Regions from separate parts of the Pseudomonas sp. TNT2022 ID642 genome, predicted to be linked through region 1. Evidence: predicted binding sites of a transcription regulator. Region 1 holds the regulator's gene; each other region holds the start of a gene.

Region 1 (5,363 bases):
AGGCACTGAGTCGGAGCTGCCTGTGATCACCTTGGAACCAAGGTTGGAACAAATATTGCTCAATAGTCTGCAGAAGGCAGGACAAGGCTCGGAAGAGGGCGTTCTGCTGGAGCCAAGCATGGCCGAGAAGCTGCAGCGTTCGCTCATCGAAGCGGCGCAGCGTCAGGAAATGCAAGGTCAGCCGGTGATCCTTTTGGTGGCCGGCCCGATCCGCGCGATGCTCTCGCGCTTTGGCCGCCTCGCAGTCCCTGGGCTGCATGTGCTGGCCTACCAGGAAATACCGGACAACAAGCAAGTGACCATCGTTGCGACAGTAGGGCCCAACGGCTGAGGTAGTGGTTTATGCAAGTTAAGCGTTTCTTTGCCGCCGATATGCGTCAGGCCATGAAGCTGGTTCGTGATGAGCTGGGCGCTGATGCCGCCATCATTGGCAATCGCCGCATTGCCGGCGGTGTCGAGCTGACGGCGGCACTGGATTACAAATTGTCGGCGCTGGCGCCACGGGTTCCGAACATGGAACTCGAAGACGAGCTGCGCAAGACTCAGTCGCGCATCGTCACCGCCCAGGCCGAACTGAGCCTGCGTGGCGAAGCCGACGGCAACAGCAATCGCCAGATCTTCGCCGGGCTGCCGTTGACCGCTGGCCTGCCGCTGACTGCCGCTGAACCGCTGAGCGAGCCGACTTACGCTGCTCCAGCGCGTCCGGCCCCGGCGCCTGCGCAGTCCTCCGGCGGTGTTGATCCGCGTGCACTGGATTCGATGCGTTTCGAATTGAACAGCCTGCGCGAGCTGATGGAAGTTCAGCTCGGCACCCTGGCCTGGAATCAGCTGCAAGGCAGCCGTCCGGCGCAAGCCAATCTGTATCGTCGTCTGCAACGTATCGGCCTGTCCGGCCCGTTGTCGCGCGATCTGCTGGCGATGATCACCGATATCGAAGAACCCCGTCAGGCCTGGCGCATGTTGCTCGCGCACCTGGCGCGGATGATTGCCGTACCGGAAGTCGAGCCACTGGAAGAGGGCGGTGTGATCGCCATGGTCGGCCCTGCCGGCATGGGCAAGACCACGACTCTCGCCAAGCTTGCCGCGCGTTATGTGCTGAAATACGGCGCGCAGAATGTCGCGCTGGTGAGCATGGACAGCTTCCGCATCGGCGCTCAGGAACAACTGAAGACACTGGGGCGGATTCTCAATGTGCCAGTGACCCACGTCGATCCGGGCCAATCGCTGGTGCAGGCACTGGATCCACTGCTACGCAAACGCGTGGTATTGATCGATACTGCCGGCCTGCAAGCCAGCGATCCGGCGCTGCGCATGCAGCTCGAAAGTCTGGCCGGGCGTGGCATCCGTTCAAAAAATTATCTGGTCTTGGCAACCACCAGCCAGAAACAGGTTCTAACCGCCGCTTATCACAGTTACAAGCGTTGCGGGCTTGCCGGCTGCATCCTGACTAAACTGGATGAAACGGCCAGCCTTGGCGAAGTGTTGAGCCTGGCGATCAGTCATGAATTGCCGGTCGCGTACCTGACCGATGGCCCACGGATTCCGGATGATTTGCATCTGCCGCGCCGTCATCAACTGGTCAGCCGCGCCGTCAGCGTGCAAATGCAGGAAGAACCCAGCGAAGAAGCCATGGCTGACATGTTCGCTGATATCTATCACAGCCCGACCAAGCAGGTAGGCTGAGGTATTCATGAACAGTTTTTGTACCTACATCGATGGTCTGCCATGCATTGTTCCGGTTGTGAACGCGCAGCCAGTAATGTGGCCTCCGTCTATGCAAGACAAGGTAAAGAAATAACATGGGCAGCATGCATCCCGTACAGGTGATCGCGGTGACCGGCGGCAAAGGTGGCGTCGGCAAGACTAACGTGTCAGTGAACTTGTCGCTGGCGCTGGCAGAGCTTGGCCGTCGGGTCATGCTGCTGGACGCCGACCTCGGTCTGGCGAACGTTGACGTATTGTTGGGGCTGACCCCTAAACGCACACTGGCCGACGTCATCGAAGGCCGTTGCGAATTGCGCGACGTGCTGTTGCAAGGCCCCGGAGGCATTCGCATCGTGCCGGCGGCGTCCGGCACGCAGAGCATGGTCCACCTGAGCCCGGCGCAACACGCCGGCCTGATTCAGGCGTTCAGCGACATCGGCGACAATCTCGACGTACTGGTGATCGACACCGCTGCGGGTATTGGTGACTCGGTAGTCAGTTTTGTACGCGCCGCGCAAGAAGTGTTGCTGGTGGTCTGCGATGAGCCGACTTCCATTACCGACGCTTACGCGCTGATCAAATTGCTCAACCGCGATTACGGCATGAACCGCTTCCGCGTCCTCGCCAACATGGCGCAGAGCCCGCAGGAAGGGCGCAACCTGTTCGCCAAGTTGACCAAGGTCACGGATCGCTTCCTCGACGTCGCTCTACAATACGTCGGCGCCGTGCCTTACGACGAAAGCGTGCGTAAAGCGGTGCAGAAGCAGCGCGCGGTGTACGAAGCCTTTCCGCGTTCCAAGTGCGCACTGGCGTTCAAGGCGATCGCGCAGAAGGTCGACACCTGGCCGCTGCCCGCTAACCCGCGTGGCCACCTTGAGTTTTTCGTCGAGCGCCTCGTGCAGCAAACGGCAGGGCCCGTGCTATGACCGCAAGCGGTATGAACTACTACAAGAAGTCGGCACGTGACGCGCAGTACGAGCTGATCGAGCGTTACGCGCCACTGGTCAAACGCATTGCCTACCACTTGCTGGCACGCTTGCCGGCGAGTGTGCAGGTCGAAGACCTGATCCAGGCCGGGATGATCGGCCTGCTCGAAGTCTCGACCAAATATGACGCCAGCAAAGGCGCCAGTTTCGAAACGTACGCGGGCATACGAATCCGCGGCGCGATGCTCGACGAAGTGCGCAAAGGGGACTGGGCGCCACGCTCGGTTCACCGCAATACCCGTATGGTCAGCGACGCAATTCGCTCAATTGAAGCTAAAACCGGCCGTGACGCTAAAGATCACGAGGTTGCAGCCGAACTCCAATTGAGTCTCGACGATTACTACGGGATTTTGAATGACACCTTGGGCAGTCGCCTGTTCAGTTTCGACGACCTGTTGCAGGACGGCGAACACGAAGGGCTGCACGAGGATGGCGCGAGTGCTCATATGGAGCCGTCACGCGATCTGGAAGATGAACGCTTCCAGGCGGCGCTGGCGGACGCGATTGCCAATTTGCCGGAGCGTGAGCGACTGGTGTTGGCGCTGTACTACGACGAAGAGCTGAACCTCAAGGAGATCGGTGAAGTCCTTGGCGTCAGTGAATCGCGGGTCAGCCAGTTACACAGCCAGTGCGCGGCCCGTTTGCGGGGGCGTTTGGGGGAGTGGCGAGCGCGCTGAAGGCAGTGTGGGGACACTGCGAACGAGGCTGGTGCGGTGATGAACGGCACCGGTCTTGCTCTGTTGTGCTCCAGACAGTCTTCGAGTGCTGCGCCGATTGATTGAAGTGGCGCGTCCAGGTGCTGGGCGCGTTTAAGACTGCTTGGAGGTCGAATTGAACAAAGACATGAAAATCCTCATCGTTGATGACTTCTCAACGATGCGGCGGATCATCAAGAACCTGCTGCGTGATCTTGGGTTCACCAACACCGTCGAGGCTGACGATGGCGTGACTGCCATTCCGGTGCTCAACAGCGGCAGCATCGACTTTCTGGTAACGGACTGGAACATGCCGGGCATGACCGGTATCGACCTGCTGCGTCACGTGCGTGCCGATGAAAAACTCAAGCACCTGCCAGTGCTGATGGTGACTGCAGAAGCCAAGCGCGAGCAGATCATCGAGGCCGCTCAGGCCGGTGTGAACGGCTACGTAGTCAAACCTTTCACGGCTCAGGCGTTGAAAGACAAAATCGAGAAGATTTTCGAACGCATCGGCTGATGAACGCGCGGGGGAGCTATGGAGCATAACGAATCTTCACAGGGCGATTTCGAGTCGACCCTGAAAAAACACGCGGTCGAACTGGTCGAAAGCCTTGAAAAAGGCAGGTTCGGTGACGCTGTGCAACTGATCCATGAGCTCAATCAGACCCGTGACCGTGGCCTGTACCAGGAAGTGGGCAAGCTCACACGTGAACTGCACAGTGCGATCGTCAACTTCCAGATCGACCCGAACATGCCGCAGGCCGAGGAAGTGTCGCAAATCACCGACGCCACCGAACGCCTGGGCTATGTGGTCAAGCTGACAGAGGCCGCGGCCAACCGCACCATGGATCTGGTGGAAAGCGCCACACCGGTGGTCAATGGTCTGGCTGACGAAGCCCAGACTTTGAGCGCCGATTGGGGTCGCTTCATGCGTCGCGAGGTCGGGGCTGAAGAGTTCCGTGAACTGGCGCGCCGGGTCGACGGTTTTCTGTCACGCAGCAGCACGGACAACCGTGCGGTGTCGAGCAATCTCAACGACATCCTGCTGGCCCAGGATTACCAGGACCTGACCGGTCAGGTGATCAAGCGTGTGACCCAACTGGTCACCGAAGTCGAAAGCAATTTGCTCAAACTCGTGCTCATGGCCAGTCAGGTCGACCGCTTTGCGGGCATCGAACATGACCGCGCCGCGATGCTTGCAGAAAAAGATCCACAAAAACATCTCTCGCAGGGTGAAGGTCCGCAGATTCATGCCGATAAACGAGAAGACGTTGTGTCCGGTCAGGACGATGTGGACGATTTGTTATCCAGCCTCGGGTTCTAGAGTTTTGGAATTTTAGGTTTTTTGGGTTTTTAGACCTGTAGGAGCACCCCATTAATGAGCTTCGGCGCCGATGAAGAGATCCTTCAGGATTTCCTGGTTGAGGCCGGCGAGATTCTTGAGCAACTGTCCGAACAACTGGTCGAGCTGGAAAGCCGTCCGGATGACGCAGATCTGCTCAACGCAATTTTTCGCGGTTTCCACACTGTAAAAGGGGGCGCCGGCTTCCTTCAGCTCAATGAGCTGGTGGAGTGCTGTCACATCGCCGAAAACGTGTTCGACATCCTGCGCAAGGGTGAGCGTCGCGTTGATGCAGAACTGATGGACGTTGTCCTCGAAGCACTGGACGCAGTGAACAGCATGTTCAGCGAAGTCCGCGAACGTGCACCGATCACCGCTGCTACCCCGGAACTGCTGGCCGCCCTGGCGCGTCTGGCCGAACCGCAATCGGCGGACGAAGCCCCGGCTTCGCCAGTGGCCGAGATGATCGAAGAGCTGGTCGTCGAAGGCGACGCGTCGGGCGACATCACCGATAACGAATTCGAACAGCTGCTGGATTCGCTGAACGCCGTCAAGGCCGAAGCCGAGGCCCCGGCCGCTGCTGCACCTGCACAAACGGCCGCTGAAGCCGCGAGCGATGAAATCACCGATGCC
Region 2 (5,363 bases), on a different contig from region 1:
TTCGAGCAACTGCAGACGATTGTCGCTGGGAGTGAGCAATTGGTTGAGTTCGCCCAGCCCTTGATACAACTGGCGGGCGGTTTCGCCGATGTTGGCCTTGGGCAGGTCGGCAATCCAGCGCTTGAGATCACGCGGGGTGGCTTCGCAAAACGACAGGCGCGACTGAGTCGGAGTCGGCGCGCGCAGTTGTGGGGGGGAGATGGTCTGGCTCATGCCAAAAACCATAGCAGCAAAATTCGCGATTCGTCGGTATGACGAAATCTGTAGGAGCTGCCGCAGGCTGCGATCTTTTGATTTTGATTTAAAACCAGGATCAAAAGATCGCAGCCTTCGGCAGCTCCTATAAGGATATCGACCGTCAGCGCAATCCGGGGCGGTCGATTCAGTATCAGGCTTTTGGCAGCGCCAGGCCTTGGCCCATCTGCACTGGCGAACCTGCCGCCAGTTCTTCAGCCCATTTCACCTGATCCGGCCCGAACAGCACGATGGCGGTCGAACCCAGTTTGAAACGGCCCAGTTCAGCACCTTTCTCCAAGTGGATCGGCGCACGGGCGGCTTCGTCGTAGCGGAAGGTTTTCAGCTCGCGCTTCGGCGGGGTGACCAGACCGGCCCATACGGTTTCGATCGACGCGACGATCATCGCACCTACCAACACCACGGCCATCGGCCCGCGCTCGGTGTCGAAGATGCACGCCACGCGCTCGTTACGGGCGAACAGTTCCGGGACGTTTTCGGCGGTGGTCTGATTCACCGAGAAAATCCGGCCCGGGATGTAGACCATCTCGCGCAGGGTGCCGGCCAGTGGCATGTGCACACGGTGGTAGTCCTTCGGCGACAGGTAGATGGTGGCGAAGTCGCCGCCCATGAACGGCGCGGCGTTGGCCGCATCACCGCCGAGCAGTTCCAGCACGCTGAAACTGTGGCCCTTGGCCTGGAACACGCGACCGTGTTCGATCGGGCCAAGCTGGCTGACCGCACCGTCGGCCGGGCTGAGGATCGCGCCCGGGGTTTCGTCCAGCGGACGCGCGCCGTCTTTCAGGGCACGGGTGAAGAAGGCGTTGAAGTGCTCGTAAGCGGTCAGGTCTTCGACCAGCGCTTGCGACATGTCCACTTGGTAGCGCTTGGCGAACCATTGGGTGAAGGCATTCTTGAACCAGCGCACGCGGCACTCGGCAATGCAGCCGGCCAGGCGCGACAGCAGGTGATGCGGCAGCAGGTACTGGCTGAGGATAAACAGACGCTCTTTCATTAGTTGTCCTTAAAAACCTTAAATCTCGACTGGCGTGTCAGGGTGGTTGCCCCATTCGCCCCAGGAACCGGCGTAGCCCTTGACCCGCGGATAACCGAGGGACTTGGCCACCAGATAAGTGAAGCCCGACCGGTGATGGGTCTGGCAGTGGGTAATGATTTCTTTGTCCTTGGTGATCCCGAGGTCTTCGAGGATCTGCGGCATGTCTGTGCGAATACGCAACTGACGGGCCTTGTCCATGCCCGCCGTCCACTCGAAGTTGACCGCACCGGGGATGTGCCCGGCCTTGGCGGCCAGTACTTTCTCGCCGGAGTATTCCAGCGGCCCGCGCGCGTCCCAGATCGCCAGATCGGCAGCACCGAGACGGCTTTGCAGATATTCGCGCGTGGCAGTCGGCTCGTCGTGCAAAGTCAACGGCAGTGGGCCACCGACGGCTGCTGGCACTTGGATCGACATTGGCATGCCATCTGCCAGCCATGCCGGCAGACCACCGTCTATATAGTGGTATTTATCGTGACCAATGACGTCGAGCAGCCAGATGAAGCGCCCGGCCCAGCCGCCGCCTTCGTCGTCATAGACCACGTAGACCGCGTCTTTGCGGTGGCCCAGTTCACCGAATAACGCTTCGAGATCGGCTTTGGCCGGCAGCAGGCCCGGCGCCGGCGGCTGGCCGAGCTGGGTGCGTTTCGGGTCGACAAAGCGTGCGCCGGGGATATGGCCCTCGGTGTAACGGGCAGGGCTGGTCAGGTCCACCAGAATCAGTTCGCCCGACTCGAGACGCGGGAGCAAGTCGCTCGGTTCGATGACGAGCGGCAAGCCAGAGAAGTCAGACATGTGAGGTCTCCAGAGCACAAAGGGGAGGATTGTAGCGCAGCCTCATCGGCCACGGCTGCTAAAGCTGTGCAGGGCTTTTTCGATGCACTGCGCGGTTTTGCCAAAGGCTTGCACGGTGATGTCGGCGAATGGCCCGCCGCCCTGATCGGCAACGACGATCATGATCACCCGGCCGTTATTGACCAGTGAGCGCAGGAACAAATGCTCGCCGCGAAACAGCGTGCGCAGGCTCGCGGGCAGCAAGGCGGAGAATTGCGCATCGTTCTCTGGAGTGATGCGTACCTGCGCCTGTTGCGCGAGCAGCCGTTGCAGGACTTTGCTCTGGCCGACGACAAAATTCAGCGCCGCCGCTTCTTTCGGCAGGCCCGCGGTTTGATGCACGCGCAGATTGGACTGCGTGCGGTCGGCCATCAGGATCATCACGCGGCGCATGCCGCTGGCGACCAGCGCATCGCGAGCGGCGACGGTCAGGCTCATGGCATTGGTGAAGCGGCTTGGCTCGGCCAATAGCTCGGCGCATTGCTGGCGCCATTGCGTCAGATCTTCCGAGGTTGGCGCAGCGGCGGGCAGCATGCCGGCCGGCAAACGATGGGTGCCCCACGGCCATAGCAATGAAACTGCCGGGTGCCACAAGTCCGGCATCGCATGGTGGCGCGCACTGTTGGCGGCTTGCTGGTGCAACTGTTGTTGCACCTCGTCCATGGAAATCTGCAGATAAAGGCTGGTCAGGTATTGCCAGCGTTCGCTGTGCGGACTGTCCCAGGCCTGCTGTGCCGACAACGCCAGACCGTTGGCCAGCAGTACGGTGTTGGCCGGCTGGTTGAGCCAGCGGCGCAGGGTGGGGTCATCGTCGAGGCGATTTTGCTGGCGCAACGGATGCTCGCTGTCGCGGGCGATGCGCAGCACTTTCACCAGCTCGCGCTGTTCGCTGAGCAGCAATTTATAGCCTTGCTGCACCCAGATCGGCAGATGCCAGGCCTGCACCAGCGCTTCTGCGATTTTCAGCAGACGTACACCAAACAATTGTTTTTCGACCACGCGCGCTGATTCGCCCTTGTGGATAACCCGCAGTTCCCATTCTTCAAGCAATTGCGGATAGGTCAGCGCCAATGGCCAAAGCGGCGACAAAAACAGCAGGCTGCCCCAATGAATGTCCTGCCACAGCCGCGCCAGGCGACTGGCGAAAAAACCGTTGGCCTGTTGCGTTGCATGCTGGCTGATCATCTGCAACTGGCGCAGGGCTTTGGGAATTTGCATCTGCGGCTCGGCGGGCAACCGCGCCAGCAGTTCTTCTGTACGGGCAAGGCCGAGGCGATTGATCGCCACCTCAAGATTTTCCGCCGGCGCGGCCATGGTGCCATGGGTGTGACGATTCGCCTCACGGATGATGCTCAAGGCCAGTGCCGGGCTGTCCTGCATCAGGTCGGCAATGTCGCGCAGCGAGCTGCGATTGTCACGGATCGCCCGGCAGACTTTGTCGTGAGCCTCTTGCGGTACGGGCAGTCGCACGCCATCGAGCAACTTTACCCAGCCGTCGAGGGTGGTCGGTTTTGCGTGTGGGACGTTCGTTTCATTAGCCATGTCTGGACGGGATCTTCACTGACTGTAGACGCGCCCGGCATGGGCTAAATTGGCTTTTCGCCTGAACTGGCTATAGTCTGGCGCAGTTTTGCCGATAAGTAGAAGAAGAGATTTTTTAACTTCCGAATATGACCTTGAACCCGACTTAAGTAAGTACTTTCTACCTATGGCTAAAATTATCGGCATCATCGTCGTATTCGCGAGCGTGCTCGGCGGATACGTGCTCTCCCACGGCAAGATTGCCGCCCTGATCCAGCCCTTCGAGGTGTTGATCATCGGTGGTGCTGCACTCGGTGCATTCCTGCAGGCCAACCCTGGCTACATGACGATGCACGTGCTCAAGAAATCCCTGAGCATGTTCAGTTCGCGCTTCAGCCACACGTTCTATCTGGAAGTGCTCGGCCTGATCTACGAGATCCTCAACAAGAGCCGCCGCGAAGGCATGATGGCCATTGAAGGCGACATCGAAGATGCTGCCGCGAGCCCGATTTTCGCCAAGTACCCGGCAGTGCTCAAAGACGAACGCATGACCGCGTTCATCTGCGATTACCTGCGCATCATGTCGTCCGGCAACATGGCCCCGCACGAGCTGGAAGGCTTGTTCGACATGGAGCTGTACAGCCTCAAGGAAGACCTCGAGCACCCATCCCACGCGGTGAACGGCATCGCCGACGCCATGCCCGGTTTCGGTATCGTTGCGGCGGTACTCGGTATTGTGGTGACCATGGCCTCGCTGGGTGAAGGCGATCAGAAGTCCATCGGTCTGCACGTGGGTGCCGCACTGGTCGGTACCTTCTTCGGTATTCTCGCGGCGTACGGTTTCTTCGGCCCGCTGGCGCATTCCCTGGCCCACGATGCCAAGGAAGAGCTGAACGTCTACGAAGCCATCAAGGCCTCGCTGGTGGCTTCGGCTTCCGGCATGCCACCGTCGCTGGCAGTCGAGTTCGGTCGCAAGGTTCTGTACCCGGCTCACCGTCCAAGCTTTGCCGAGCTGGAACAAGCCGTTCGCGGTCGCTAAGAAATGGAAAATAATCAGCCGATTATCATCAAGCGCGTCAAGCGCATAGCCGGCGGGCATCACGGCGGGGCGTGGAAAATCGCCTTCGCCGACTTCGCCACGGCGATGATGGCGTTCTTCCTGGTGTTGTGGCTGCTGTCCACCGCCACGCCGGAGCAGAAGATCGCCATCGCCGGTTACTTCAAAGACCCGGTCGGCTTCTCTGAAAGCGGCACGCCGTACATCATTGACCTGGGCGGCACGCCGACCCTGGCGCCGGAAAACACCCTCAACCCGGAAGTGAAGTCGCAGCCGCAACCCGACAAGGTCACGGTCGACACCGAGCAGGTTGAAGGCATGGCCGAGCAGGTCGAGAAGGAACGTCTGGAGCTGCTCCTGCAAGAACTGCAGAACAAGGTCGACGAGAACCCGCAACTGCAGAAGTTCAAGGATCAGATCCTCTTCGAGATCACCCCGAACGGCTTGCGCATCCAGATCATGGACGCGGAAAACCGACCAATGTTCGACTCCGGTTCCGCACGTCTGAAGCCATACTTCGAAGACATCCTGCTGGCCATGGCTGACACCATCAAAGCAGTGCCGAACAAGATCAGCATCAGCGGCCACACCGACGCCAAGCCGTACACAGGGACCGGTGATTTCGGTAACTGGGAGCTGTCGGCCAACCGCGCCAACGCTGCG
Region 3 (5,363 bases), on a different contig from region 1:
CGTCAACCCGATCAGACGATAGGCAATACGCTTGTCGTCATCGACCGGGCCGCTGAAGTCAAAACCAAACCCGCGCTGACCCTGCGTGCCGACCGTGGCCTGCACCTGATGGTAAGCCTCGTACAGTGGTTTTTTGCTGGTCAGCGCCACCAGTCCGCCTGGCGAACTGCGGCCGTACAGCACCGACGACGGGCCCTTGAGAATGTCCACGCGCTCAAGGAAATACGGATCGACCTGCATGGTGCTGTAAGTGCCGCTGTCGCCCATCGACTTGAGGCCGTCGAGGTAAATATTGTCCACCGAGCCGTCGTTGAAGCCGCGCATGGCCACATAGTCGTAACGGTGAGTAGCGCCGTAGGGGTTGGTCAACACGCCGGGGGTGTAGCGCATTGTTTGTGAGACAGTCTGCGAACCTTGATCGTCCATTTGCTCGCGAGTGACCACGGACACGCTCTGCGAAGTTTCCAGCAACGCGGTACTGGTCTTTGTGGCGATCTGGCTGTGGGTGGCGTTGTAGCCGTCCATGCTGCCCAAGGCGTTGCCGAGGGCGAAGCCTTTGATGTCGGTGGTCGGCAGGGCCAGCGCTTCGGTTTCAGCGAGCGGACGCAGGACGTAGCTGCTGCCATCCTGGCTGACCGCTTCCAGACCGGAGCCACCGAGCAAATGGCTTAACGCCTGATCGGTCGAATATTCACCCTGTACGCCCGGCGATTGCCGGCCCTGAGTTTGCTGCGGGGTCATCGACAACGTGATGCCAGCCTGACGTGCAAATTGATTCAGCGCCTCACCCAGCGGGCCCGCTGTAATGTTGTAGCCATGGCTGACTTCACTGGCCGCTGGATTATCCGCCATGCTCAAACCGGGCATCACACCAACGCCCAGCACCGTGGAAAAAAGCGCTGCCCGAACGGCGTGGCGCAACAGGCCCGATTCGGCAGTGAAATGCAGAGAGTTCTTACAGGTGGCGCGGACAGTCATTGTAGGTTTCCGTAGGAAGTCGCAAACGCTTGAATTGAAGTGCTTACTGACTAAGCCGAACCTGCTGCGAAAACCCGCCAAAATAATTTCAGGCAACGCGCTCCAGCGTCACCCACCAACGAGTGCGATAGCGCAATTGCACCGGCAACGTCTGCGGCAGAACCGCCAGCAGTTTGTCGGTGTCTTCCAGGCGGAAAACGCCGGACAAGCGCAGATCTGCCACTTGCGACGCACAGTTCAGAAAGCCCTGACGATAACGCGCGACTTCGGCGATAAAGTCACCCAGACGCATGTTGCGCGTGACGATCAAGCCATCGACCCAGGCGCCGGCATCCATATCCAGCGTCGGGGCCTGGCGTACCTGGTGGTGGTCGATCAGATAACTCTGCCCGGCGAGTGCGTCTACCGAAATGCCGCCGGCGTGGATGGCAACCTCGCCATGGGTGACGCTGAGCCGTGTGCAATCATTGTCCTGACGCAGGATGAATCGGGCATGGACCGGCTCATAAGTGCCGTGACGGTTTTGTACCCGCAGCGGCCGATCAGACGGTGCGCCCTCGTCGGAGCCACCACACGTGACGATGATTTCACCGCGAGTCAGCTTGATCAGGCGCTGTTGCGCCGTGTAATCCAGATCCACCGCGCTGGCAGTGTTCAACTCGATCCGGGTACCGTCCGGCAACTGGAAGCCGCGTCGCTCACCCGTCGCGGTGGCGTAATCGGCGCTCCATTGCTGCCACGCGGCAGTGTCCTTGGCCAGCCAGGCGGCAGAACCCATCAGCAATGCGCCAGACAATAGCTTCAAAGCCTGTCGCCGACCCAAACCCTGCGCACTGTTTTCCAGGGTGTTGAATGCCACTTGCGCACCGGGCACCGCACGCAGGTTATTGCTCAACTCGGCTTGCAGCGACTGCACCCGTTGCCAGGCCAGTTCGTGCTCATGGTGTTCGGCGCGCCACTGTTCGCACTGGCGATTCAAACGGGAGTTGCCATGGTTGTTGCGCAAGCGCAGCAGCCAATGGATGGCTTGTTTGACCACTTGTTGCTGTGGCTCTGCACGGCGCCCGAGTGCGGCGTTATCCAAGGGCATCAGCTTTCGTACCGCAACACATAGCAGTGATACAGCGCATCGGCGACATAACGTTCAACCGAACGTAACGACAGTCCCATCTGTTCGGCGATCTGCTTGTGGGTCAACCCTTCGCACTGCGCCAGCAGAAACGCCTGACGCACTTTCGGCTTCAGTCCTTCAAGCATCCGCGCAATGCTCTCCAGCAGTTCGATCACCAGCGTCCGGGCTTCGGCACTCGGTGTTTCGGCTTCGGGCAAATGGGCGATGGTTTCCAGATAGGCGCGTTCGATTTCTTCACGGCGCCAATGGTCGATCACCAACCCGCGAGCGATGGAACGCAGGAAGGCGCGAGGCGCATTGAGTTCGAGACGTTCGGTGCGTTGCAGCAGGCGGACGAAGGTGTCCTGAGCCAGATCCGCTGCATCCGCCGCATTGCCCAGCCGCGCGCGCAGCCATGCGTTGAGCCAGCCGTGATGACTACTGTAAAGCGCCTGTACAGCGAACTCAGGTGAGGACATGAACGCGAACGTCACAAATGATAATTAGTCGCATTGTCGGTAAGGGTTGCAGAATTTGCAACTGCCGCTCGAACATTGCTCCTGAAAAACCTCACCGCGAGCGCTCTGGCACGCCGTTCGGCGGGAATCCACCAGAAATGCCATCCATTTCCCGCACAACCCTAAGATTTCTCCGACATGTGCCGACAGACTGGTGAGACATGCGTGCACCAAAGTAGAGCGGCCAGAAGAACGCTGCCTGCGCTGTACATGGAATGTTGCATCCGGAACGCATCCCCACTTTTCGCATAAGAAGTCCCATGAAATGAATCTCAAGTTCAGCCATAAAATCCTGTTGGCCGCCTCGGGCGTCGTGGTCCTGGCGTTCGCGCTGTTCACCCTCTACAACGACTACCTGCAGCGAAACACCATTCGCCAGAACCTTCAGTCCTCCGTGCAGCAGGCCGGTGATCTGACCGCCAGCAGCGTGCAGAACTGGATGAGCGGGCGGATCCTGGTGCTGGAAAACCTTGCGCAAAACGTCGCGCATCAGGGCAAGGACGCCGATTTCCCGGGCCTGGTCGATCAGCCGGCCTTCACCTCGAACTTCCAGTTCACTTACGTCGGTCAGGCCAACGGTGTGTTCACCCAGCGCCCTGACGCGAAGATGCCGGACGGCTACGACCCGCGTCAGCGCCCTTGGTACAAGCAAGCAGTCGCTGCCGACAAAACCATGCTGACGCCGCCGTACATGGCTGCCGTTGGCGGGCTGGTGGTGACCATCGCCATGCCGGTGAAAAAGAACGGCGAACTGCTCGGCGTGGTCGGTGGTGACCTGAGCCTGGAAACCCTGGTGAAGATCATCAACTCGGTGGACTTCGGTGGCCTCGGCCATGCGTTTCTGGTCAGTGCCGACGGTCAGGTGATCGTCAGCCCGGACAAAGATCAGGTGATGAAAAACCTGAAAGACATCTACCCGAACACCAGCGTGCGCATCGAGAAGGGCAACCAGAACGTCGTGCTCAATGGCCAGGAACGTATTCTGTCGTTTACCCCGGTCAGCGACCTGCCGAATGCGCAGTGGTACATCGGTCTGTCGATCGACCGCGACAAAGCCTACGCCGCCCTCAGCCAATTCCGCACCTCGGCGCTGATCGCGATGTTTGTTGCTGTGGCTGCGATTGCGCTGCTGCTGAGCCTGTTGATCAACGTGTTGATGCGTCCGCTGACCACCATGGGCCGCGCGATGCAGGACATTGCTCAGGGCGAAGGCGACCTGACCCGTCGTCTGGTGGTCGAGAGCAAAGACGAGTTCGGTGAATTGGGCAGCGCGTTCAACCAGTTCGTTGAACGGATTCATGCGTCGATTTCCGAAGTGTCCTCGGCAACCCGTCATGTGCACGACTTGTCACAACGGGTAATGGCATCGTCCAACGCTTCGATCGTCGGCTCCGATGAACAAAGCGCGCGCACCAACAGCGTGGCTGCCGCGATCAACGAGTTGGGCGCCGCCACTCAGGAAATCGCCCGCAACGCCGCCGATGCTTCGCAACACGCCAGTGGCGCGAGCGAGCAGGCCGATGACGGTCGTCAGGTGGTCGAGCAAACCATTCTGGCGATGACTGAGCTGTCGCAGAAGATCAGCCTGTCGTGCACGCAGATCGAAACCCTGAACGCCAGCACCGACAACATCGGCCACATCCTCGATGTGATCAAAGGCATTTCGCAACAGACCAACCTGCTGGCGCTCAACGCCGCGATCGAAGCGGCGCGTGCCGGTGAAGCCGGGCGTGGTTTTGCCGTGGTGGCGGACGAGGTGCGAAACCTCGCGCACCGCACCCAGGAATCGGCCGAAGAGATCCACAAAATGATCACCTCGCTGCAGATCGGTTCGCGTGAAGCGGTGACTACGATGAACGCCAGTCAGGCGTCCAGTGAACAGAGCGTGGAAGTGGCCAACCAGGCCGGTTTGCGTCTGGTCAGCGTGACCCAGCGTATCGGCGAAATCGACGGGATGAACCAGTCGGTGGCAGCGGCGACCGAAGAGCAGACCGCCGTGGTGGAAACCCTCAACGTCGACGTTAACCAGATCAACCTGCTGAACCAGCAGAGCGTGGCCAACCTCAATGAAACGTTGAAGGATTGTGATGCGTTGTCGCAGCAGGCCAATCGCCTGAAGCAATTGGTCGACAGCTTCAAAATCTGATTTTTCAGATTGCAGACCGCGTTATCGTTCTTCGCGAGCAGGCTCGCTCCCACAGGATTTTTGGTTGAACACAACATGTGTGAACACCCAATACCCTGTGGGAGCGAGCCTGCTCGCGAAAGCGGTGGTGCATTCACCGCAAAGCCGAAGCCTTAAACAAACAGCTTCAACACATTCCCCATCGCATCATCCGCAAACCCCTGCACAAACTCCTTGAACCCCGGCAACGCTTCCTCACCGCCCGAAGCCGGCTCGGCAATGATCGTCCACGTCGCCCGGGACTTACCTTCGCCCAGCGATTCGACATTCATCGCCGCCCACAGATTCGCCACCCCCAACGTGTTGTAAATCGTCGTCCAGGTCATGCTCCGCGCGTGCTCATCGCGGGAGTTGAGTTGCTCGACCACCACGTTGCCGTCCTTGAAAAATTTCTTGCGCAGCGAAGACACGCCGTCGCCGGTCATTTCGATGTGCGACAGCGCCGGAATGAAACGGTCGAATCCGCCGAAATCGCCGACCACCGCCCAGACCTGCGTCGCGTCTGCCGGCACTTCTACCGAAGACACTACGTGGCAGCCATGGGGGTTTTTGATCAGGGTATCGGGTTGCA
Region 4 (5,363 bases), on a different contig from region 1:
CAGGCCCAGTGGAATGCAAAGACTCGTGCACAGTGCACACCGCGCCCGACCCGCCTGCGGACAGCAACACAAAGTCGAGTCTGATTGTTCAGCACAACATTCAGTTGCCCGCGTGGGTCAGCAACCTGCACCTCATTGACGCGCGAGATGTCGACGCGTCGAAAGAGTTAGCCACGATTCTGGAAAATATCCGCAACCTCGACAGGAAAACTGCCCGTGTGGTGGTATTTCTTTCCAATCACGTCTCGGACGTTGTATTGACAAAAAATGCGCTGCTGCAAATCAAGCAGGTAAAAAAAGGCTCAGGCAAAACGCTTTGTATTGTTTATAACCTGTGCTCACAAGCGGTGACGCTCCTGGGACGGGCATGAAAGATGAGTCGTAGCCACAAGCGCGAAGACCAGGAACGCGGCTCGATCAGAGGCAGACAAAGAATTATGCAAAAAGGGCGACCTTGTCTCGATGACAAGGCCGCCCTTTTTATTGCGCGTCAGTCTGGAACGCTTAGAACAACTTGCGGCCCTTGTTGGCAGCAATGCGCATGCGCAGCGCGTTGAGCTTGATGAAGCCCGCCGCGTCGGCCTGGTTGTAAGCACCGCCGTCTTCTTCGAAGGTCGCGATGTTGGAATCGAACAGCGAGTCGTCGGACTTGCGGCCAGTGACGATCACGTTGCCTTTGTACAACTTCAGGCGCACAACGCCGTTCACGTTGACCTGGGACGCGTCGATCATCTGTTGCAGCATTAGACGCTCAGGGCTCCACCAGTAACCGGTGTAGATCAGGCTGGCGTATTTCGGCATCAGCTCGTCTTTGAGGTGAGCGACTTCGCGGTCCAGGGTGATCGATTCGATGGCGCGGTGAGCGCGCAGCATGATGGTGCCGCCCGGGGTTTCGTAGCAACCACGGGACTTCATGCCGACGTAACGGTTCTCGACGATGTCGAGACGGCCGATACCGTGGGCACCACCGATTTTGTTCAGCGTCGCCAGCACGGTGGCCGGAGTCATTTCGACGCCGTCCAGTGCGACGATGTCGCCGTTGCGGTAGGTCAGTTCCAGGTATTGCGCTTTATCAGGAGCGTTCTCCGGGGAGACGGTCCATTTCCACATGTCTTCTTCGTGCTCGGTCCAGGTGTCTTCCAGCACGCCGCCTTCATAGGAGATGTGCAGCAGGTTGGCGTCCATCGAGTACGGGGACTTCTTCTTGCCGTGACGCTCGATCGGGATCGCGTGCTTCTCGGCGTAGTCCATCAGCTTCTCGCGGGACAGCAGGTCCCACTCACGCCAAGGCGCAATCACTTTTACGCCCGGCTTGAGCGCGTAGGCACCCAGTTCGAAACGCACCTGGTCGTTGCCCTTGCCGGTGGCGCCGTGGGAAATGGCGTCAGCGCCGGTTTCGTTGGCGATTTCGATCAGACGTTTGGCGATCAGCGGACGTGCGATGGAGGTACCCAGCAGGTACTCACCTTCGTAAACGGTGTTGGCGCGGAACATCGGGAATACGAAGTCACGCACGAACTCTTCGCGCAGATCGTCGATGTAGATTTCTTTGACGCCCATGGCCTGAGCCTTGGCGCGGGCCGGCTCGACCTCTTCGCCTTGACCGAGATCAGCGGTGAAGGTCACCACTTCACAGTTATAAGTATCCTGCAGCCACTTGAGGATCACCGAAGTGTCCAGGCCGCCGGAATACGCCAGAACGACCTTGTTTACGTCCGCCATGCCATCACTCCACGGGGTTCTACGGAAAGCCGAGGAGTCTAACGCCCAAACGCGATAATTTACAGAGGCGCGACAGCTTAAGACGACAAAGCGACAGAATCTGTCGAGAGCGCGACGATGACCGACGGGTCAGGAAGTCGCTGCGGTGCTGGCTGGCGTGCTCGCTTGCGGTGCTGGAGCCGTGGTCGGTGCCACACGTGCAAGCTTCACTGCAACCCGACGGTTCTTCGCCCGGTTGGCCGCATTGGTGTTCGGAACCAATGGGTATTGTTCACCGTGGAAACGTACTGTGATCTGGGATTCGGCGATGCCATTGGCCTTGAAGAAGTCGACCACTGCAAGCGCCCGGCGCCGCGACAGTTCACGGTTGGTCAGGCGATTGCCGCTGTTGTCGGAATGACCGTCGAGTTCGATGTGATTGACTGTCGGATCAGCCTTCATGAACTCGAGCATCACTTGCAGTTTGGCCTTGGCGGCGGAGTCCAGGTCGACACCCTCGCCTGGGAAGCCGATCTGCGACTGCTTGATCTGGTCGAAATTCTGCGGCAGCAATTTCGCCACACAGGTCTGATAGTCGTTAAACGCCTTGCTGAATTTCACCGGCAATAAACGCACTTCCGAGACGCGGCCATCGCCAGACGCGCGACGCACGACCGGGCTGCGTCCGTCCAGCAGGCCGCTGATCAAACCGCCGGCCTGCGACTGTGAACTGCTGAACAACACGTTGCCGCTGCCGAGCCGCACAGAGCCCAGATTGATGTCACCACGCCCCGGCTGCCAAGGTGCAGCTGCCGCGAGCAACGTCGCCGAACCACCGCCAAGCATGGCGTTGTAGGCATTCAGACGGAAGATCGCCTGTTCGCCGGCCTTGCGCACGAACTCACCCGAGCCGAAATCGGTGATCGGTTGGGTCAGACGACATTCGAACTTGTCGCCGGCGACCGTCCACTCAATGTTCTCCAGACGGGTCTGGTACGTGAGCGCCATCGCCGGAAGGCTGGCAAACACACTGAGCAAGGCTAAATAACGCTGGCGCACGGGAGGCTCCATTGGCTTCTGAAACACAAAGACCGATTCACACTATGTTTACGGCATACCTACGGGATATCGGAAGGTTCCCGCAAAACTTGATAGCGAGTGCCTGCAAGAGTCTTTTCCGGTAGCATTCGCCTCAGTTTGACCCGCCTGGAATCCCCTCATGTCCGACCGCCTGACCCTGCTGCGTCCCGACGACTGGCACATTCATCTTCGCGATGGTGCCGTGTTGACCAATACCGTTGCCGATGTTGCGCGCACGTTTGGCCGCGCCATCATCATGCCCAACCTGGTACCTCCGGTGCGCAACGCCGCTGAAGCCGACGGCTATCGCCAGCGGATTCTCGCTGCCCGCCCGGCCGGCAGTCGCTTCGAGCCGCTGATGGTGCTGTACCTCACCGACCGCACCCAGCCCGAAGAAATTCGTGAAGCCAAGGCCAGTGGTTTTGTGCACGCTGCCAAGCTGTACCCGGCCGGCGCCACGACCAACTCCGATTCCGGGGTGACCAGCATCGACAAGATCTTCCCGGCGCTGGAAGCCATGGCCGAAGTCGGCATGCCGCTGCTGATCCACGGTGAAGTCACCCGTGGTGATGTCGACGTGTTCGACCGCGAAAAGATTTTCATCGATGAGCACATGCGCCGCGTGGTGGAGCGCTTCCCGACGCTGAAAGTGGTGTTCGAACACATCACCACCGGCGACGCCGTGCAGTTCGTCAACGAGGCCTCGGCCAACGTAGGCGCGACCATCACCGCACATCACCTGCTGTACAACCGCAACCACATGCTGGTGGGCGGGATTCGGCCGCACTTCTATTGCCTGCCGATCCTCAAGCGCAATACGCATCAGGAAGCCCTGCTCGACGCCGCCACCAGTGGCAGCGCGAAGTTCTTCCTCGGCACCGATTCGGCGCCGCACGCCCAGCACGCCAAGGAAGCCGCTTGCGGTTGCGCCGGCTGCTACACCGCGTACGCCGCCATCGAGATGTACGCCGAAGCCTTCGAACAGCGTAACGCGCTGGAAAAACTCGAAGCCTTCGCTAGCCTCAACGGCCCGCGTTTCTACGGCCTGCCGGCGAACATCGATCGCATCACCCTGGTTCGTGAAGAATGGACCGCCCCGACCAGCCTGCCATTCGGCGAGCTGACCGTTATCCCGCTGCGCGCCGGTGAAAAACTGCGCTGGCGCCTGCTGGAGGAACACGCGTGAGTGAAGACCATTTCGATGACGAACTGGACGGTCAAAGTGGCGGCGGCGGTTCCCGTCACCCGATGGCAGCACGCTTTCGCGGCTACCTGCCGGTTGTCGTCGACGTAGAAACCGGCGGTTTCAACTCGGCCACCGATGCATTGCTGGAGATTGCTGCAACCACCATCGCCATGGATGAAAAGGGTTTTGTTTACCCCGATCACACCTACTTCTTCCGTGTTGAGCCGTTCGAAGGCGCCAACATTGAAGCGGCGGCGCTGGAGTTCACCGGGATCAAGCTGGATCACCCGCTGCGCATGGCGGTCAGCGAAGAAACCGCGCTGACTGACATCTTCCGTGGTATCCGCAAGGCGCTGAAGGCCAATGGCTGCAAGCGCGCTATTCTCGTTGGTCACAACAGCAGCTTCGACCTTGGCTTCCTCAACGCGGCCGTTGCGCGTCTGGACATGAAGCGCAACCCGTTCCACCCGTTCTCCAGCTTCGACACCGCGACGCTTGCCGGTCTGGCGTACGGTCAAACCGTACTGGCAAAAGCCTGCCAGGCCGCCGACATCGATTTCGACGGTCGCGAGGCGCACTCGGCGCGTTACGACACCGAGAAAACCGCTGAGCTGTTCTGCGGCATCGTCAACCGCTGGAAACAGATGGGCGGCTGGGAAGATTTCGACGACTGATTGATGGTTATCGGGTGAATCCCGCGCATAAAAAAACCGGCCACGTAGGCCGGTTTTTTTGTACCTCGACGTTACGCCTTACAGGGCAGCAGCGTTCTCGGTCAGGTATGCAGCAACGCCTTCTGGCGAAGCGTTCATGCCTTTGTCGCCTTTTTTCCAGTTGGCAGGGCAGACTTCGCCGTGCTCTTCGTGGAATTGCAGAGCGTCGACCAGACGGATCAGCTCTTCCATGTTACGGCCCAGCGGCAGGTCGTTGATGATCTGCGAGCGAACCACGCCTTTGTCGTCGATCAGGAACGCGCCACGGAAAGCCACGCCGCCTTCGGATTCAACGTCGTAAGCCTTGGCGATGTCGTGCTTCATGTCGGCAGCCATGGTGTATTTCACCTGACCGATGCCGCCATTGTTCACTGGAGTGTTGCGCCATGCGTTGTGAGTGAAGTGCGAGTCGATCGACACAGCGATCACTTCAACGTTGCGTGCCTTGAAGTCAGCCATGCGGTTGTCCAGAGCGATCAGTTCGGACGGGCAGACGAAGGTGAAGTCCAGTGGGTAGAAGAACACCAGGCCGTATTTGCCTTTGATGGCCGAGGACAGGGTGAAGCTGTCAACGATCTCGCCATTGCCGAGTACGGCCGGGACGGTGAAGTCAGGGGCTTGTTTGCCTACGAGTACGCTCATTGATATCTCCTGGTGTAAAAACTTGAAGTTCAGGGTCCGCG

The links. The regulator FliA, encoded in region 1, starts transcription of late flagellar genes. The targets are predictions, from matches to a motif close to CTAAAGTTTNNNNNNNNNNNGCCGNTAA.
Region 2: the regulator FliA is predicted to act here: its motif matches at 3,735-3,762, upstream of motA (flagellar motor stator protein MotA).
Region 3: the regulator FliA is predicted to act here: its motif matches at 2,730-2,757, upstream of M5G26_RS04680 (methyl-accepting chemotaxis protein).
Region 4: the regulator FliA is predicted to act here: its motif matches at 2,827-2,854, upstream of M5G26_RS26035 (flagellar protein MotY).

Annotation. Positions count from the first base shown of each region.
Region 1 is NZ_JAMDGW010000044.1:4,099-9,461, forward strand. It holds gene flhA (flagellar biosynthesis protein FlhA) at 1-331, shown strand, start outside; gene flhF (flagellar biosynthesis protein FlhF) at 343-1,683, shown strand; gene fleN (flagellar synthesis regulator FleN) at 1,800-2,630, shown strand; gene fliA (RNA polymerase sigma factor FliA) at 2,627-3,367, shown strand; gene M5G26_RS28775 (chemotaxis response regulator CheY) at 3,534-3,905, shown strand; gene M5G26_RS28780 (protein phosphatase CheZ) at 3,924-4,712, shown strand; gene M5G26_RS28785 (chemotaxis protein CheA) at 4,767-5,363, shown strand, end outside.
Region 2 is NZ_JAMDGW010000016.1:4,598-9,960, forward strand. It holds gene M5G26_RS16465 (molecular chaperone) at 1-213, opposite strand, end outside; gene asd (archaetidylserine decarboxylase) at 389-1,249, opposite strand; gene rhdA (thiosulfate sulfurtransferase) at 1,268-2,083, opposite strand; gene M5G26_RS16480 (HDOD domain-containing protein) at 2,126-3,664, opposite strand; gene motA (flagellar motor stator protein MotA) at 3,831-4,682, shown strand; gene motB (flagellar motor protein MotB) at 4,686-5,363, shown strand, end outside.
Region 3 is NZ_JAMDGW010000005.1:18,782-24,144, reverse strand. It holds gene M5G26_RS04695 (TonB-dependent siderophore receptor) at 1-978, opposite strand, end outside; gene M5G26_RS04690 (FecR domain-containing protein) at 1,067-2,068, opposite strand; gene M5G26_RS04685 (sigma-70 family RNA polymerase sigma factor) at 2,068-2,568, opposite strand; gene M5G26_RS04680 (methyl-accepting chemotaxis protein) at 2,873-4,753, shown strand; gene M5G26_RS04675 (SRPBCC family protein) at 4,906-5,363, opposite strand, start outside.
Region 4 is NZ_JAMDGW010000033.1:215,571-220,933, forward strand. It holds gene M5G26_RS26025 (hypothetical protein) at 1-371, shown strand, start outside; gene M5G26_RS26030 (argininosuccinate synthase) at 505-1,722, opposite strand; gene M5G26_RS26035 (flagellar protein MotY) at 1,852-2,760, opposite strand; gene pyrC (dihydroorotase) at 2,921-3,967, shown strand; gene rnt (ribonuclease T) at 3,964-4,641, shown strand; gene M5G26_RS26050 (peroxiredoxin) at 4,720-5,322, opposite strand.